Regions from separate parts of the uncultured Parasphingorhabdus sp. genome, predicted to be linked through region 3. Evidence: predicted binding sites of a transcription regulator. Region 3 holds the regulator's gene; each other region holds the start of a gene.
What was found. The regulator LexA, encoded in region 3, represses DNA repair genes until DNA is damaged. The targets are predictions, from matches to a motif close to GTTCCNCNCTTGTTCT.
Positions count from the first base shown of each region.

Region 1: a site for LexA is predicted at 871-886, ahead of uvrA (excinuclease ABC subunit UvrA). Genes of this name have one in related genera too.
Region 2: a site for LexA is predicted at 2,662-2,677, ahead of recA (recombinase RecA). Genes of this name have one in related genera too.
Region 4: a site for LexA is predicted at 3,130-3,145, ahead of radA (DNA repair protein RadA). Genes of this name have one in related genera too.

Region 1 is NZ_CAXXUT010000003.1:1,661,579-1,666,389, reverse strand. It holds gene ACHZCJ_RS15110 (hypothetical protein) at 1-781, shown strand, start outside; gene uvrA (excinuclease ABC subunit UvrA) at 956-3,976, shown strand; gene ACHZCJ_RS15100 (phosphotyrosine protein phosphatase) at 3,973-4,308, shown strand; gene ACHZCJ_RS15095 (DUF4345 domain-containing protein) at 4,305-4,679, opposite strand; gene ACHZCJ_RS15090 (cytochrome P450) at 4,774-4,811, opposite strand, start outside.
Region 2 is NZ_CAXXUT010000001.1:1,225,078-1,229,888, forward strand. It holds gene alaS (alanine--tRNA ligase) at 1-26, opposite strand, end outside; gene ACHZCJ_RS05850 (hypothetical protein) at 82-567, opposite strand; gene ACHZCJ_RS05855 (glutathione S-transferase) at 560-1,186, opposite strand; gene recA (recombinase RecA) at 1,499-2,587, opposite strand; gene ACHZCJ_RS05865 (response regulator) at 2,735-4,811, opposite strand, start outside.
Region 3 is NZ_CAXXUT010000001.1:971,180-975,990, forward strand. It holds gene glp (gephyrin-like molybdotransferase Glp) at 1-423, shown strand, start outside; gene ACHZCJ_RS04655 (hypothetical protein) at 632-1,135, shown strand; gene lexA (transcriptional repressor LexA) at 1,330-2,019, shown strand; gene ACHZCJ_RS04665 (ComEC/Rec2 family competence protein) at 2,013-4,226, opposite strand; gene gltX (glutamate--tRNA ligase) at 4,297-4,811, shown strand, end outside.
Region 4 is NZ_CAXXUT010000001.1:142,063-146,873, reverse strand. It holds gene ACHZCJ_RS00755 (monovalent cation:proton antiporter-2 (CPA2) family protein) at 1-776, opposite strand, end outside; gene ACHZCJ_RS00750 (iron-sulfur cluster assembly scaffold protein) at 780-1,220, opposite strand; gene ACHZCJ_RS00745 (CvpA family protein) at 1,217-1,741, opposite strand; gene radA (DNA repair protein RadA) at 1,751-3,115, opposite strand; gene ACHZCJ_RS00735 (patatin-like protein) at 3,290-4,811, shown strand, end outside.

The DNA of each region.
Region 1 (4,811 bases), on a different contig from region 3:
GATGATCGCCGATCCGGACTTTCGCAACAGTATCAGGACCAATATCGACCAGCGCATCGCCGACTATAACGCGACTTATTATACCAAGCGGCCGGAGAAAAAGACCGACCATCTGGTCTGGTACGGGACCTTCACCGACGAGGTCGCCAAGCTGCTCGACATTCGCCCGGCCCGCGCCGACATGCCCGGGAAGAAGGGCCTGATGCGCTATTATATGTTCCCCAATAATGTATTCCGCTTCCGCGAAAAGGGCCGATACGCAGTCGATAGCGTCGACAAACTGATCGAGCATACCTCGAAACAATATCACGACTACAAGGTATTGGCGCTGCTGGTCATCCGCTACCCGTTTTTCGAGCTGCTCGCGCTCGCCACTATCCTGCTGGCGCCCGTGCCCTGGTGGGTCAAGATTCCGGCAGCGATCATCCACAACCGCCTGCCCTTCACCTCGACGCTGGTCGGAAAATTCGGCCTGCCGACACGGGAGAGCAAGGCGATATTCAATTATCGCAAGGCGATCAGCTTTCCGGTGCTCGCCTATCCGCTGGTTGCGGCCGCCACGTGGGCAGCCGCAGGAACGGACGCCGCATTTGCTTTCTCAGCAGGCCTGCTCGCTTATGTCTATGCGATGATTCATCTCGGCACGGCCAAGGGATGGAACCGCAAATTCTTCTGCGATATGAAGAGCAAAAGGTCACCGGAGATGGTCAGGTTTTTCGAGAAATATCGGGCGGCCTTTGGGCGGGTCAAGGGGACTCGGGCGCTGAATGAAACACCCTGAACGCCATTTTTAGGGTTGAGACGATGAGGACTAGTCGAGAGCAAGTGCCTCGCGACCGGTATATTTGCTCGCACACAACCCTTGAAAACAGAACAAACATTGAACATATAATGCGGACCACCCTGTTCTTTTGGCCCGCTGGACTCTCTCCGGCATCTTCTGCAAAGCACGTCCATGAGTCTGACCCACATCAAAGTAAAAGGCGCCCGCGAGCATAATCTCAAGGGCGTGGATATCGAGCTGCCGCGCGAAAAGCTGATCGTGATCACCGGCCTGTCCGGCAGCGGCAAGTCGAGCCTCGCGTTCGATACCATCTATGCCGAGGGGCAGCGGCGCTACGTCGAAAGTCTGTCGGCCTATGCACGGCAGTTTCTCGAGATGATGCAGAAGCCCGATGTCGAGCATATCGAGGGGCTTTCGCCCGCGATCTCGATCGAGCAGAAGACCACCAGCCGCAATCCGCGTTCGACCGTCGCGACGGTGACCGAGATTTACGACTATATGCGCCTGCTTTGGGCGCGCGCCGGCGTGCCTTATTCACCGGCGACCGGCCTGCCGATTACCGCGCAGACCGTTTCCCAGATGGTCGACCGGGTGATGACCCTGCCCGAGAAAACCCGCTTCTTCCTGCTCGCACCCGTGGTGCGCGGCCGCAAGGGCGAATATCGCAAGGAATTGCTGGAGTGGCAGAAGGCCGGCTTCACCCGGGTCCGCGTCGACGGCGAATTTTACGATATCGAGGAAACGCCAAAGCTCGACAAGAAATACAAGCATGACATCGAGGTTGTCGTGGACCGGCTCGTGGTGCGCGAGGGCATGGAACAAAGGCTGGCAGACAGTTTCGAGACGGCACTGCGGCTGGCGGATGGCCTGGCCTTTGTCGATCTGGCGGATGGGACGGTTGAGGAGGCTTTGGCGCTTGCCAATCGTGCTTCGACAGGCTCAGCACGAGCGGAGAGTGTGGCCGAAGCCCAGACACCCTTCGTGTCGAGCGAAGCCGAGACACGCCTCTCGACTGCGCTTGAGGGCAACGGACAAAGCGCGGATTCCCCACAAGGCAAGATGAAGGGCACCGGCCTCCCCCCGAACCGGATCGTCTTTTCCGAACGCTTCGCCTGCCCGGTCAGCGGTTTCACCATCGAGGAAATCGCCCCGCGGCTCTTCTCCTTCAACGCCCCGCAAGGCGCCTGCCCGTCCTGCGACGGTCTCGGCGAAAAGCTGCATTTCGATACCCAGTTGATCGTGCCCAATCCGGCGCTGAGTATCAAACAGGGCGCGGTTGTGCCTTGGGCCAAGTCCAACCCGCCCTCGCCTTATTATATGCAGGTTCTCGGCAGCCTCGCGCGCCATTTCGAATTTGATCTCGAGACGCCTTGGAACGAACTGAGCGCACATCATCAGGATGTCATTCTCAACGGCACCCAGGGCCTGCCCGTCACGCTCCGTTTTCAGGACGGCCGCAAATCCTATGAAGTGAAGAAGCCATTCGAAGGCGTCGTCGGCAATCTCAACCGGCGCATGCTGCAGACCGAGAGCGCCTGGATGCAGGAAGAGCTGGCCAAATTCCAGGCCGCCGCACCGTGCGAGACCTGTCACGGCGCGCGGCTCAAGCCGGAAGCGCTGGCGGTCAAGATTGCCGGCGAGGATATCTCCATCTCCTCTCGCCGCAGCGTCGGTGACGCGCTGGAATTTTTCGAAGGTCTGGGTGCCAAGCTCGACAAGACGCAGAGCCAGATTGCCGAACCGATCCTCAAGGAGATTATCGAGCGGCTCGGTTTTCTGAACAATGTCGGACTCGACTATCTCAATCTAGACCGGACCAGCGGCACGCTCTCCGGCGGTGAAAGCCAGCGCATCCGGCTGGCCAGTCAGATCGGATCCGGCCTCAGCGGCGTGCTCTATGTGCTCGACGAACCGAGCATCGGCCTGCACCAGCGCGACAATGACCGGCTGCTGACCACACTGAAACGTCTCCGCGATCTCGGCAATACGGTGATCGTGGTCGAACATGACGAGGATGCGATCCGCACCGCGGATTGGGTTGTCGACATGGGACCGGGCGCCGGCGTCCATGGCGGCGAGGTCGTCGCCGAGGGCACGCTCAAGCAGATCTTGAAATCGAAGAAATCGCTGACCGCCGCCTATCTCAACGGCACGCGGGAAATCGAAGTGCCGGCCAAGCGCCGCAAGGGCAATGGCAAGAAGCTGACCGTGCACGGCGCAACCGCCAACAATCTGCAGAATGTCACCGCGTCGATCCCGCTCGGAACCTTCACCTGCATCACCGGCCTGTCGGGTTCGGGCAAGAGCTCGTTCACCATCGACACGCTCTATGCTGCGGCGGCACGGACGCTCAATGGCGCGCGGATGATTGCCGGCGCGCATGACAAGATCACCGGTCTCGAATATTGCGACAAGGTCATCGATATCGACCAGTCGCCCATCGGCCGCACCCCGCGGTCCAACCCGGCGACCTATACCGGGGCCTTCACCAACATCCGCGACTGGTTCGCCGGTCTGCCAGAGGCTCAGGCGCGCGGTTACAAGCCGGGCCGGTTCAGTTTCAACGTCAAGGGCGGCCGCTGCGAAGTCTGCCGCGGCGACGGATTGATCAAGATCGAGATGCACTTCCTGCCCGACGTCTATGTCACCTGCGAGGAATGCGGCGGCAAACGCTATAATCGCGAAACGCTGGAGGTGAAGTTCAAGGGCAAGTCAATCGCCGATATTCTCGACATGACGGTCGAGGATGCGGTCAGCTTCTTCAAGGCCGTCCCGCCGATCCGCGACAAGATGGCGATGCTCTATGAAGTGGGCCTTGGCTATGTGAAGGTCGGCCAGCAGGCGACGACCCTGTCCGGCGGCGAGGCGCAGCGGGTCAAGCTGGCCAAGGAATTGTCGAAACGGTCAACCGGACAGACGCTCTATATTCTCGACGAGCCGACCACCGGTCTGCATTTTGAGGATGTCCGCAAGCTTTTGCAGGTGCTTCACCAGCTGGTCGAACAGGGCAATAGCGTCGTGGTGATCGAGCATAATCTCGACGTCATCAAGACCGCCGACCATATCATCGACCTCGGCCCCGAAGGCGGTGTCCGCGGCGGCGAGATCGTCGCGCAAGGCACACCTGAAGAAGTTGCCAAGGTCAAGGGCAGCTATACCGGCGGCTATCTGAAAGATATGCTGGCGAAGTGAGCGGCACAATTGCGAGGCTTCTTTTCGTCTGCACCCGCAACCGCCTGCGCAGCCCGACAGCGGAGGTGGTGCTGAACAGCGTGGACAGGGTGACGGCCATCTCGGCGGGTACGAATAACGATGCCGAGACACCGCTATCCGGCGATCTGATCCTCTGGGCGGACAGCATCTATGTGATGGAGACCGGCCACAGGAAAAAGATCACGCAGAAATTCGGCCCGTTGCTGAAAGAAAAGCCGGTTCGCAACCTGGCCATTCCGGACAATTACAAGTTCATGGATCCGGATCTGGTTGCGATCATCAAAGCCAGATTTCCGGCCTATTTTCCCTAGCGCTTCAAGACCCGGCGCTGCCACAATAGCAACGCGACCGGTACGACCAGTTCAACAATCATGCCACTGACTTGCCAGCTAGCGGGCTCGCCCACTGTCGTCCAGGACACCGCCCTGGCGATGCCACCGACAAACCAGCCCAGCATGGCAAAGCGTAATAAATCCGCCCGGCCGCGAATATCACCGGCCGACCAGAGGATCATCAACCCGATAGCGACATAGACGCCGGCAAGATAACGATACTGGCTGTCGAGCGCCGTGCTGACCGCGTCCCCTCCACTATGTTCCGCTGCGCCAAATAGTATGCCGGTAACGCCCAGAAATAGCGGAACCAGCCCCACCAGAATCGTGACAATACGTAAGATATTCATTTCGATTTCCCCGTTGCCCCGCTCGCTCACGCGAAAAAGGCTTAAATCCCGAACAGGCGATGCCCCAAGCGCAGCGGATAGTCCAGCCTGGTATCTACAGCCGCTCGAGACGCACAGGCAACCCGTCCTTGG
Region 2 (4,811 bases), 250 kb from region 3:
CGTCTTATATCATTGGTTGTTTGCATGAAATCGACTTAGGCGACCGATGTGCCGTTGACAATCCCGAGAATGGATCAAAAGCTAATCGCGCCAGCAGGTAACCCGCGTGGTCTCTCCGTCCGCCGGCGATGGACTGATACCGATCGAGGCATATCCTTCGAGACCCTCGATATCCCTCGCCTCGCCGATCGGAGGCAAATTCCACCCCCGCTGGTTCCAGACCGCTCGCACCTCTTCCGGACTATCCTGAAAAACAAGAGAAAAATTATACGGTCCCCGCTCTATCCCGAAATAGAGATGAAAGCCCGAGAGCTTCAACCCGTGCCAGTTGGCCGGTACATCGAGTTCCAGATGATGTTCGATATTCCCCGAAACCGTTTGCAGGATGGACAGATCCAGATTCTGGCCCGCCATCATCTCGACGATCTTCTGAAACCCGTTGTTCGGCGCGCAATCGGGAGAAAAGCCTATCTGCTCTGCCCGGAACATATTTCCGCTGTCCGGCACTGGCTCAACGCCGGTCCCGGCGAGCGACGTGAGACCCAGAAGCAGTAATCCGTCAAGCATAAGCATAAGGCCCGCCCTTCTCGAGTGCCGCCTGATATTGTGGACGGGAATGTATGCGCTCGAGATAGGCCATCAGATTGGGATAGCGCCGATCCAGCCCGGCCCGCGATTGACACGCTTCGAGCGGGAAGCTCATCATAATATCCGCTGCGGTCAACTGATCACCTGCGAAATAGTCTCGGTTCGCCAGTTCGCTTTCCAGCCAGACGAGAATGTCGGTGACCATCTTTCCTACGGGCTTGCGCGCCGGCAAGCCCAGCAGGCCAAGACGTCCGACGACCAGCAAGCCGTAGAGCGGCGGCATCATCGATCCTTCAGCAAAGTGGAGATACTGGTTATATAACCGTGCCCCCTTTTTATCAGCAGGAGCGCCTAGTTTTCCGCCAGCCTTCTCTACCAGATATTCGGCGATAACCGCAGTCTCGATAATGACCTCGGCGTCATCCTCGATCATCGGGGATTTGCCGAGTGGATGAATGGCTTTCAGACTATCCGGTGCTTTTTGGGTTTTGGGATCGCGCTCATAGCGCTTGATTTCATAAGGCAGGCCGAGTTCTTCGAGCAGCCAGAGAATTCGCTGTGACCGGCTATTTTCGAGATGGTGAACGATGATGGTCATTGGCAATGGCCTTCCGATAGGTTTGGCATCTGTTTAGGCTAATGCGATGAAGCGTCTTTATCGACGAGATGTCAACCGTTTCGCCGTGAGGCGCCCGTAGATGTATCGGCCATTCCAAATATAAAAACGGGCCGTCCTAGCAGTCGGGGGACAGAAGGACGGCCCTATGCCAGAGATCGCCTCGGGGGAGAGTGATCCGGCAAAACCTGTGATAAATTTAATTCTTCGTGCCGGCATCAACCGGAGACGGCACGACAAGAGGCAGGTCCGTCAAACCGGCGGCCACAGACCCCGGTCTGACGGCATAATCACCTATTTTCCATCATCGCCGTCATCGGCCTTGCCAATCGGACCGGTCATCATTTCTTCCGCCACTTCTTCCTGTTTGCCGCGAATCTGGTTTTCCAGCTTCGCCATCATTTCCGGATTCTCCAGAAGGAAGCGCTTTGAATTCTCGCGTCCCTGCCCGATGCGGACCGAGTCATAGGAGAACCATGCACCGGATTTTTCAACCACACCGGCTTTCACGCCAAGATCGATAATCTCGCCAACCTTGGAAATGCCCTGACCGTACATGATGTCAAATTCGACCTGTTTGAACGGCGGCGCAACCTTGTTCTTGACGATTTTGACGCGGGTCGAGTTGCCGACAATGTCGTCGCGTTCCTTGATCTGGCCGGTGCGCCGGATGTCCAGCCGGACCGATGCATAGAATTTCAGCGCGTTGCCGCCCGAGGTGGTTTCCGGATTGCCGTACATCACGCCGATTTTCATACGGATCTGGTTGATGAAGATTACCATGCATTTGGAACGGCTGATCGAGCCGGTCAGCTTGCGCAGCGCCTGACTCATCAGGCGCGCCTGCAGACCGACATGGGTGTCACCCATTTCACCTTCGATTTCCGCGCGCGGTACCAGCGCGGCAACCGAGTCGACCACCAAAATGTCAATCGCATTGGACCGGACCAGCGTATCGGTGATTTCCAGCGCCTGCTCCCCGGTATCTGGCTGGGAGATGATCAGTTCGTCGGTATTGACGCCGAGCGCCTTGGCATAAACGGGATCGAGCGCATGTTCCGCGTCCACAAAAGCGGCGGTGCCGCCGTTCTTCTGTGCTTCGGCGATGACGTGCAAAGCCAGCGTTGTCTTGCCCGAGCTTTCCGGCCCGTAAACCTCAATCACGCGTCCTTTAGGCAATCCCCCGATGCCCAGCGCGATATCCAGTCCCAGACTGCCCGTGGAAATGGCTTCCACTTCCAATGCCTTGCGCTGGCCCAGCTTCATTGCCGAGCCCTTTCCGAAAGCGCGGTCGATCTGCGCCAATGCTGCGTCTAGCGCCTTTTGTCTGTCTGATGAGTTCAACTGATTTTCCGATTCTACGACTTTTAAATTGCCGGCCATTTGCCTGTCCCCTTCGCTAAATGCTTAACCATCATCAATCAATGATTGAGATTATGTACCGCATTTGTTCTTAAAGAACAAGAAGAGAACATATATTTTTAACGCCAACTATAATATACTGAAAAGGTTAGAAAATATTCCGGATCTCTAGTCCTGTTTGGCATGTTCGGCCAATGTTTGTCCGACCGCTTCGGCAATTTGTGCCACCGAAAATGGCTTGGGCAGAAAATTCACCTTGTCGAGATCGATCGATTTGCGCAATTGCTCCTCCGCATAGCCCGACATGAACAGGATCGGCAACGCCGGAAAATTTTTGCGGACATGCTTTGCCATCGTCGGGCCGTCCATATTCGGCATAACCACATCGGAAACGATCAGGTCGAACTGCTCGTCCTCGTCAACCTGCGCCGCGAGCAGGCCGAGGGCTTCTTCACCCTCGCTGGCGGTTACAACCGTATAGCCTTGACGCGTCAGGGCCCGCTCGGCGACAGCGCGCACCATATCCTCGTCCTCGACCAGCAATATATGCGCGCTGCCCCACAATTCCTTTTTCGCCGTTGCCTTCACCGGCTGCGAATCGAGCGTTGCCCGGTCCAGGTCTTCCTTCGTCGGTTTGTGAACCGGGAAATAGATCGAGAAGGTAGTGCCCTCGCCCGGCTTCGAGTCAGCGAATATATAGCCGCCTGACTGCTTGATGATTCCATACACGGTCGACAGGCCGAGACCGGTCCCCTTCCCGACCGCCTTGGTGGTGAAAAACGGTTCGAAAATCTTGCCGATCACATGCGGCGGGATACCGTTGCCGGAATCGGAGAAGATCAAAGCCGTGTAGTCGCCCACCGGCAGGATATCGCTTTTCAGCTCCTGGACATCGGTGGCCATCACTGCCTGGGTCGAGATCGAGATCTTGCCGCCATTGGGCATCGCGTCGCGGGCATTGACGCCAAGATTGATGATCACCTGCTCGAGCTGTCCCGGATCGGCGCGCACCAGTCCGAGATTGCGGCCGTGCCGCACCTCCAGCTCGATCGTCTCGTCGAGCAGCCGCTTGAGCAGGTTGGAGACATCGGCAACCACGTCGGGCAGTTGCAGCACCTGCGGCCGCAGCGTCTGCTGGCGCGAAAAAGCGAGCAATTGCCGGGTCAGACCGGCCGCTCGGTTGCTGTTATTCTTGACCTGCTGGATATCGTCATAGTCGCTGTCCCCCGGCGCGTGGCGCAGCAGCATCAGGTCGCAATGGCCGATGATGGCGGTCAGGATATTATTGAAATCATGAGCGACGCCACCGGCAAGCTGGCCAACTGCCTGCATCTTGGTTGCCTGCGCCACCTGGCTCTTCAGCTTCGATTCCTCGCTATTGTCGCGGATCGAGAGCAGCACCGCCGCTTCGCCAAGCCCCCGCACACCGGCAATACCCAGCGCCACGGGTTCCTCGCCGCCGTTGCGCAGCCGTACCGCCAGATCGCCGGCCAGCGGCGGGCCGCTAGCATAGCGCCGCACCGCATCGGAAACCGCCGACTTGTCATCGCGGATCATCAGGTCGCCGGGATAAAGCGGCTGCTCCTTCTCGCCAATACCGGCGGTCTTGGCAAATGCCTCGTTGAGAAACAGGAAACGCCCGTCGCGATCGGTCAGGGCCAGACCCAACGGCAGCAGCGACAGCATCGATTCCACCTGTTCGAGCGCCTTCCCGCGTTCGACCATGCCGCCGTCGTCGTCGATCAGCAGGATCAGCGCCGGTCCCTTTTCCTTTTCCCGGTCCAGTGGAACGTGGAAAAGGCGCACCGGCGTACCATGCCGTCCCTCGCGCTCGAAAAAGATCGTGCCCTTGTCATCGGAACGCAGGAAATTGATAAAATTGCGGCCGGTTATATTGGCATCCACCCGGCCGGTTGCGCGCAACGCAAAAGCCTGGTTGGAGGCCCTGATCCGTCCTTCGCCACCGATCACGCTGGCCAATATGCCGACTTCCGAAAAGGCCCGGCCGCCGCCACCACTGACGAGACTGATCATCTCGTCGAGCAAATCCGCCCGGATTTGCGGTATCATCTGCCAGAGCAGATATTCCTCGCCCTGCCCCGCGCGGACAACTTTCGCGTTATATTCCGCCACGCCGCGCTTCAGTCCCTCGGCATAGCCGCGGCCATCGCGCCAGGCCGTCCGCCCGGCCGCCGCGAGCAGTTCGTTGCCCCCCGCCTGCAACGGCAGTTCGGGTGGAACCGCC
Region 3 (4,811 bases):
CTGGTCGGCCCCGCCTTCCGCAAGCTCGGCGCGGAGATCGACTTCTACAAGATCGCGATGAAACCGGGCAAGCCGGTGATGGCCGGAACACTTGGCAAGACGGTGATCCTGGCGCTCCCCGGCAACCCGGCCTCCGCCTTTGTCGCGGCGACATTGTTCCTACTGCCGCTGATCCGCTTCATGGCCGGAGCCGCCCGCTATCTGCCGGAATATCAAAGCGCCCCGACCAGCGAAGCCCTCCCCGCCAACGGCCCCCGCGCCCAGTTTCTGCGAGCGAAAGTTGATCAAGCCGGGATCACGCCTTTTGGTAGTCAGGACAGCGCCAAGCTTTCGGTGCTGGCGGCGTCCAATGCGTTGTTGTGTCGGCCCGCTCATGCGGAGGCGGCTGATGTTGGCGAGATGGTGAGGTTTATTGCGATATAGTTTTCGAAATCTTCCTCAATCGGCACGCCATCAGATCCTGCTGAAGGGATGAGGATTTGGATGGGAAGCGGTCATGCCAATTATTTTATTTGGACCGCCGCTATTGGATCAACAGAGGTCGCATTGCTCTGGAATTGCAATCTGAATATCCACTTCGGATCAGTAAAAGGACCTATTAATTCGGCCCATTTTCTCTACTTTCGCTGCCATGACCGTAACCAAACTAGAAAGGCTGAAGCATGTCGGCATCACGCTGGCTGTTGGAATTCCGTTGGCGGTGCTTTTTTTGATGGACGAAAAGCCTGATCTTCCATCCCGAGCCCGCAACCTGATTCCCGAAGAGCTTACTGCGGAGTCGATGACTTCGGCAGATTTTGGTGAGGAAAGCGGCGCAGCTTTGTTCAGTATCAAAGGACATGTTCCTGAGATCATGCAATCTTTTGAGGTGCTACCTAGTTTTGGGTCTCGAGGCCCTGCAATAAGAGCGGTAAACTGGACCAACACGGCTCCGATGCGGGTCTATAGCCAACCGAATAATCAAAATTGCTCCTGCTTTGCCTGCGCTAGAGATGCGCAGATTTGCAAGATAGCCTCTGAATGGCTCAACAAAGAGGGATCATTATTATATCTCGATCCCAATCCACAGGGTACTAGCTACATCCTTAATCGTGACGAACGCCAGATAATTGTCATCTGGAATCGGCCTCTTTAAATTGGGGTGGGCTTCAAGGTCTTCTTTTGGGACAAAAGCTGACTGGCAGCTTTGTCACCGAAAATGCCAATAGCCGCCATCAAAATTGTCCACGTCTCCCACCCTTCTGCCCATGACACAATCACTTCCCGCTTGACTTCCCCCGTTTTGTTTCTTAATTGTTCCGCATTCGTTCCCAGAACAGGACACTGGACATGCTCACGCAAAAGCAACATGAACTGCTGTGTTTCATTGATGAAAAACTCAAGGATAGCGGCGTTTCCCCCTCGTTCGAGGAAATGAAGGAAGCGCTCGGGCTCAAGTCCAAGTCGGGCATTCACCGACTGATCAGCGCGCTCGAGGAGCGGCACTTCATCCGCCGCCTGCCCAACCGGGCGCGCGCTTTGGAAGTGCTGAAACTGCCCGAAGGCGGTTTGCATGAGGCGGAGCCCTCCAATGTTGTTGCGCTGCACCCGGAAACGCCGGTTCGCGAAGTCGCGTCCAGCCCTGCTCCGAGCAACGACGATATTCTGGAAATCCCCCTGCACGGCCGGATCGCCGCTGGCGCTCCGATCGAGGCGATGGAAGGCCAATCGGCGCTCAGCGTGCCGGCCGCCCTGCTCGGCCCCGGCGAACATTATGCGCTGGAAGTATCCGGCGATTCGATGATCGACGCCGGTATCCTCGACGGCGATTATGCGCTGATCCAGAAAACCGAAGTGGCGCGCGATGGCGAGATTGTCGTGGCGCTGGTCCATGAGGAAGAAGCGACGCTGAAATATCTGCACAAAGACGGTGTCCGGGTGCGGCTTGATCCCGCCAATGCCGCCTATGAACCGCAAATCTATGGTGCGGGTGAAGTGCGTATCCAGGGCAAGATGGCCGGATTGCTGCGCCGCTACTGATCGGGACGGGCGCTGGCCGCATTGCCGCTCGCGGCAACGCGATAGCGGGTCCAGATATGCCTGCCGGTCCAGCCGAGCGCCGTGGATATTTGCCGATTTTCCAGATCAATCGTCATGCCGCCGACTTGCGATAGCAGGTTGCGGTCGGCTTTCAGCCAGCGCGGCTGACAGCTGTCCGGCAGCCGCCTTTCGCTGACCACGATATCGGCGCGGCGGCAAGTTGCCGACAGAGCCAGAGCCGGGATATAGTGACCGCTGCGCGTCGCCAATATCTGCCAGTCGCGCCCGCCGGCCGATACGGTCGCCAGGCAGCTGTCACCATTGCACGTGGCGTTGGGCCAGTCTTCCAGCGCCTGCGGCTCCCCCTCTACCCCGGCATTTTCGCGGATCATGTCGCGGATGAAGTCGCCGCTGCGGTTGCGCAGCATCGCCAATTCGCCCTGTTCGTTGCGGATCGCGACATGGCGCCCGTCGCCGGTGATATAGAGATCGGGCGCGCGGGTGGTGGCGATGACCAGCCCGCCGACCAACATCGGGACCACTCCCCAGTAGCGCCAGGGCTCCCGCCACAGGCAGAGCCATAGCCCGCCCATCAGCACCAGACCGAAGGCGATCACCGGCATGGTCGGCAACATCGTCACCGCGCCGGGCCGGCTGGAAACAAAATGGGCCAGCGCGATCAGACTGCTGAGCGCCTGTTCGCATAGCCACCAGAGCGGCGCGCCCAGACCAAAGCCGTCGAGCACCAGGGCCAGCGCCTCCAGGGGCATGATCACAAAGGTCGTCAACGGGATGGCGATGATATTGGCGAGCGCGCCATAGAGGCCGGCCTTGTGGAAATGGTAAAGCGCGATCGGCATCAGCGCGATTTCGACCACCAATCCGGTGAGGAACAGAGCAAAGACGAACCGTCCGGCGCGTCGCATCAGACTTTCCTCGCGCAGCATCAGCAGCGCCTTGATCCGCGGATGCTCGTGCAACGCGATGATCGCGGTCACCGCTGCAAAACTCAGCTGAAAACTGGGACCGACCAGCGATTCGGGCCAGAAAATCAGAACGAACAGCGCCCCCGCCGCGACCATCCGCAGAGTGATCGCGCTGCGCCCCATCATCAGCGCCACCAGCACCAGCAGGGCCGCGACGCAGGCCCGGATCGTCGGAACCTGCGCCCCGGTCATCAGCGTGTAGGCCACCGCCGCCAGCGCCGCGCCGGCGGCCGCCACAATCGGCAGGCGGAAGCGCAGCGCCAGCGCAGGCGACAGGGCAAGCGTCTTCAATATCAGCAGATAGACCGCCCCGACCACTGCGGTGACGTGCAGCCCGCTGATCGATAGCAGATGCGCCAGCCCGCTGCGCCGCATCGCTTCGGCATCTTCTTCATCAATCGCGCCGCGATCTCCGGTGGCCAGGGTCGCTCCGATCGCACCGGCTGCACCGGCCATCTGCGACTGGACATGCGCCGAAAGCATCTGCCGGTATCGGGACAGCGCGAAAACCGGGTCCGCAGCGCGCAATATCCGTATCTCTCCCAGCGCCCGTCCGGTCGCGCCGAGACCCTGAAACCAGGCGCGCTCGGAAAAGTCATAAGCGCCGGGCAGCGCCGGCATTGCCGGTGGCATCAACCGCGCGCGCAGCTGGATCAGGGCGCCATCCTGCAAACCGGGGCTGGCGCGATCCAGTGGCACGTTCACCCGGACGCGCGGCGGCAACCCGGAATTGTCACCGGTACTCAATGTCAGCCGGACCATATCACGCGCCAACACCGGTTCGACTCGTTCGATTTCCGCATTGAACGTGGTGACAATCGGTCGCTCCAGCACTGGCGCGGCAACGCTCCAAGAACGCAGCCAGATCAGCACGCAGCCGATAGCGGCCAGCAGCGCGAACCAAAACAGGGCCTTGCCGAGCCGCGTGCCGCCGCTCGTGACCGCGAACAGCACAATTCCGCCGCACAGGCTGATAAAGGCCAGCCACCGCGCGCCAGTGCCCAGATTGAACCAGCAGGCAATGCCGAAACCAAGCGCCACCGGCACCCATAGAGGCAGTTGGTCCCGCTCCTTTTCCAGCTGCCTTTCAATCAATTTGGAGAGTTGTATATCGCGCCATAAATCAGACAATTGTCGCGGGTGAAACAGCGTGCTAAGGGCGGTGCCAGTCGAACCGGAACCGGTGCCTGTGGTGCCATTCGGGCTCAATCCATCCCGCATTTCAAAATCCTATCACAGGGATCATGCAAGCGTGAATTCAAATGATGCTGAACAGCCGAAAGAGACAAATATGGTCGTAACCCGCTTTGCCCCCTCCCCGACCGGGTTCCTGCATATCGGCGGCGCCCGCACCGCCATGTTCAACTGGCTGTTTGCCCGCCATCATGGCGGCAAAGCGTTGCTGCGGATTGAAGACACCGACAAGGCGCGCTCTACCCAGGAGGCAATTGATGCGATTTCCGAAGGGCTCGAATGGCTCGGTCTTGACTGGGACGAAGAAACCGTTTTCCAGTCCGAACGCGCCGCCCGGCACGCCGAAGTCGCCCACGAACTGCTGGCATCGGGCAATGCCTATAAATGTTTCGCCACCCAGGAAGAACTGGCCACCATGCGCGAACAGCAGAGGGCCGAGAAAAAGCCGATGCGCTATGACGGCCGCTGGCGCGATCGCGATCCGTCGGAAGCGCCGGATGGCGCGCCTTATGCGATCCGGCTGAAAACCGAAACCGCCGGCAAGGTCACCATTGCCGATATGGTCCAGGGCGATGTCTCGGTCCAGAACAGCGAGATTGACGATTTCATCCT
Region 4 (4,811 bases), 830 kb from region 3:
GCGAGCATCACCCCGGCGATAAACGCGCCAAGGGCCGGCGAAAGCCCGATAAATTCCATTAGCGTTGCGCCACCGAGGACGGCCACCAGACCGGCGACGATGAACAGTTCCCGCTCGGCAATCCGGCCGATCACCTTGAGCAGCGGCTGCAACAGATATTTGCCGGCCAGGATCAGTCCGCCGATAGCCAGTATCGCGTAGAATGCGGTCATCCATCCGGACGGGCCGCCTTCGTCCTGAGGCGCGCGCGAGAGTGCCGCGATGATGGTCAGAAGCGGAATGATCGAGAGATCCTGAAACAGCAGGATCGAAAAGGCTTTTTCCCCGGTCGGCGTGTTCAGCCTGCCGGAGGATTGCAGCATCGGCAGCACCTGCGCGGTTGAGGAGAGCGCCAGCGGCAGGCCGATGGCAATCGATGCCGCGAGCGTAAAATTGGTCGTCGCCATGATCAGCAGGAATAGCGCGATACCGCACAACACCACCTGGCTCATGCCCAAGCCAAAGATTGCCTGCCGCAAGCGCATGAGCCGCGCCGGTGCCAGTTCCAGCCCGACGATGAAGAGCAGGAGTATGATGCCGATCTCGGAAAATTCCAGGATCGTGCGGGCGTTACTGATCAGCTGGAAGCCATGCGGGCCGATCAGGACCCCTGCAATCAGATAGCCGAGAACCGCACCAATTCCGAACCGCCGGAAGATCAGCACCATCACCAGAGCCGCGCCGAGCATGACAAAGCCGCCCAGCAATAGATCGGCCATATGGGTTTCGCTTTCCATCAATCAGGCCGCCTTTCGTTTGGCAGCGGCATCGGCGCAAGCCGCGATCATCGCATCATAGGGAAGCAATATCGCGGCATGACGGCCCTTGTGATCCCGGGCCGCCGCCAGATTGTCCATATTCGGCCATGGTCCGGGCGTCTCGCCTTCTCCGTCAAGAAAGGCGGCGAGATTGTCCCGCACAGCGCTGATGTCCGCGGCCGTCCTGCCGATGGCTTGCGCCCCCAATGTGGCGGCAGAGGCCTGACCCAGCGCGCAAGCGCTTATTTCGAGACCGATATCCCGCAGCGCGCCATCATCGCCGAGCATCACGTCCGCCGTGACCTTGCTGCCGCAGGTCCGCGACCGAAGTTCGGCCGTGCCATCGGGTTTATCCAGTCTTCGCTGATTCGGAATCGACACGGCCAGACGCAGAATCTCGCGGGTGTAAAGCACGCCGCTCATTGATCCGTTACCGCTTGCTCGTCGTCCGCTTTCCGCTGTTCCTCGACAAAGTTTATCATCGCCTTTCCGCTCGCATGGAGCAGTGGATATGTGCGGGATGCCTCGAGCCATTCCGGTCGAGGCTCATCCGCACTATAGATTGTGTCATAGACCAGTACCACCAACAGATAGATCAGCGTCGCGCCTATCAGGCCCTTGATCATGCCGAAACCGAAACCCAGCACGCGATCGATGGGACCTAGTACGGATTTCCGAGAGCGCGCGCCAATCGAGCGGGCCAGCCAGCGGCCCAGCGCATAGATGACAATCACGATCGAGGCGAACGCCAGCACCGAGGCACCGCTCTCGCTGCCCACCGGGCTGATCAGCCGCTCGTAGATCGGCATATGCAGCATCCGCACTCCGATCACGACCAATAACCAGACGATCAGCGAAAGCGCCTCCTGCACGAATCCCCTGAGGAATCCGAGAACCGCGGCACCGCCCATCAGAACCAGTACAAATATATCAAGACCCGTCATGGGCTCTAGCTAGTCACGGTCGAGCATATGGTCAACGAGATTGGCGAGTTTGGCGAATTGCAGCTTCTTCATGCTGTCGCTGCTTTTTTCGCCGGATGCCGGGATCAGGGCGCGGTCGAAACCGAGCTTGGATGCTTCCTTCAACCGCAACGGCGTGCGCGAGACCGGGCGTATCTCGCCGGACAGCGCGATTTCTCCGAAGATCACGGCATCGCTGGGCATCGGACGCTCGGCATGGGCCGAGATCAGCGCCGCCGCCACCGCCAGATCGGCAGCGGGATCGGTGAGCCGATAGCCCCCCGCAACATTGAGATAGACTTCCGCCCCGGAGAAGCTCAGCCCGCAGCGCGCTTCCAGCACCGCCAGGATCATCGCCAGCCGCGAACTGTCCCACCCGACCACCGAGCGCCGCGGGGTTGCGCCACTCGCCAGCCGGACCGTCAGCGCCTGTATTTCCACCAGCACCGGCCTTGTGCCTTCCATTGCCGGGAACACGGTAGCGCCGGTCACTTCCTCGCTGCGGTCGGTGAGGAACAGGGCGGAGGGATTGGCCACTTCGGTGAGGCCTTTTTCTTCCATCGCGAACACACCGATTTCATCGGTGCCGCCGAAGCGGTTCTTGATCGAGCGAAGGATACGATATTGGTGACTGCGCTCGCCCTCAAAGCTCATCACCGTATCGACCATATGTTCGAGCACACGCGGACCGGCGATATTGCCGTCCTTGGTGACATGGCCGACGAGCATCACCATCGTGCCATGTTCCTTGGCAAATTTGATGATTTCCTGTGCCGACGCGCGTACCTGGCTGACCGTCCCCGGCGCGCCTTCGATCAGATCGCTGTGCATGGTCTGGATCGAATCGATCACGACGAAATCCGGCGCATCGCGGCCCAGGGTCGTCAATATGTCACGGACAGACGTCGCCGAGGCAAGCTTCACCGGTGCCTTGCCCAGCCCCAGACGTCGCGCCCGCAACCGCACCTGATCCGCCGCCTCCTCCCCCGAAATATAGGCCACCGAAAGTCCCGCATCGGCCAGCCGGGCCGAAACCTGCAGCAGGAGAGTCGATTTGCCGATCCCCGGATCGCCGCCCATCAGCGTTGCAGATCCCGCCACCAGACCGCCACCAACGGCGCGGTCAAATTCGGCGATACCGGTCTTTTTCCGATCCGGCAGCGCGATTTCGCTGTCGAGCCCGACCAGCCGCACCTCGCGCCCGCCGCTCTGCAGATTATGCTTCGAGGCAAAGACAGTTTCACCCGCTTCCTCGACCAGCGTATTCCACTCGCCGCAATCGCCGCACTGCCCTTCCCACCGATGCGCGATGGAGCCACAGTTCTGACAGACATATTTTTTCTTCGGTTTCGCCATACGGCCTATCTATCAGAACAAATAAAGAACGCCAGTGCTTTTGCCTCAAAATCTTTAGCGGGGTTGCACGGGTCACACAGCCAAAGTGGGAGGTGCATCCGGCACTTTCTCCCCTCAATGAACAAGCGGTGCATTACGGCTTGCACCGTCCCATCCATCCTGTAGTTAAAAGCCATGCGGCAGAAAGAACTCAGACTGGCCTTGATCTGCTATGGCGGCGTGAGCCTCGCCATTTATATGCACGGCATCACCAAGGAAATCTGGAAGCTGGCGCAGGCCAGCCGGGATTTCCACGACGGCGCGCGGATCGACCAGTGCAGCCGCGGAATCTATTATGACATTCTCGAATGGCTGGAGCAGGAGACGGGCACACGGCTGCGCATTCTGCCGGACATAATTTCCGGAGCCAGCGCCGGCGGGATCAACGGGATATTCCTGTCTCAGGCGATCCTGTCGGGCCAGTCGCTCGATCCTCTGACCGACTTGTGGCTCGACACCGCCGATGTCGACAAGCTGCTCGACCCAGATGCCCGCCCGCTCTCTCGCTTCTCCAAATTCTGGGCCGAACCGATCGCCTGGATGGCGCTGGGCCGCAAGGGCGGTGCGGTCGAACAGACCGTCTCGAAAGAGGCGCAGGAAGAAGTCAAGATGAAGCTGTCGCGCTTTGTCCGCGCGCGCTGGTTCGCTCCGCCCTTTGGCGGCAAGGTGTTCAGCGGTCTGATCTGGGACGCGCTGGCCGCCGTGCGGGCGACCGAGCGCGGGCCGCGCCTGCTGCCGCCGGGGCAGCCGCTCGACCTGTTCGTCACGGTCACCGATTTCGTCGGCCATCCGGAGAAGCTGCAACTGCACAGCCCGCCCGAAGCGCTCGAGATGGAACATCGCATCACCATCGGCTTTTCGACCCGGGGCAAAAGAGACGATGCGATTGCCGATCCGGCGGCCCTGACCTTTGCCGGCCGTGCCACCGCCAGCTTCCCCGGCGCATTTCCGCCGTTCACGGTGCGGGAGCTGGACGGGCTGCTCGAAGAGCATGATTATGTCTGGGAGGGACGTTCCGCCTTTCTCAAGCGGATTTTGCCCAACCAGTTTCGCGCCGGCACGGCGGAGGATACGGTGCTGATCGACGGTTCGGTCCTCGCCAACGCGCCCTTTGCCCAGGCGATAGAGGCGCTGAAGAATCGTCCGGCGAAACGCGAGGTCGACCGGCGTTTCGTCTATATCGACCCCCGCCCCGATCTTGATGTAGCGAAGAGCGACAGGGCGACACAGCGCCTGCAGGCGGCGCAGGAGGCGGAGGACGAAGCGCTTCCCGGCTTCTTCTCGACGATCTTCGGAGCGATTTCCAACATCCCCCGCGAACAGCCGATCCGCGACAATCTCAATGCCATTGCCGGACGGTCGAACCGGATCATCCAGATGCGGCTGATCACCGAGAATCTGCGCGGCGAGGTCGAGCAGCATGTCGAGAGCCTGTTCGGACGCACCTTTTTCCTCGACCGGCCGACGCCGGCACGAGTCGCTGCCTGGCGGCGCAAGTCGCGAGACAAGGCAGCCAAGCTTTCCGGCTTTTCCTACAGCGCCTATGGCCATCTCAAGCTCGCGACGGTGATCGAGGATATCGCCCATACCATCCGACGCGCGAAACCCGATCCCAACGGGCACAACCACCCCGGCCTTCGCAGTGCTTTATGGTCCG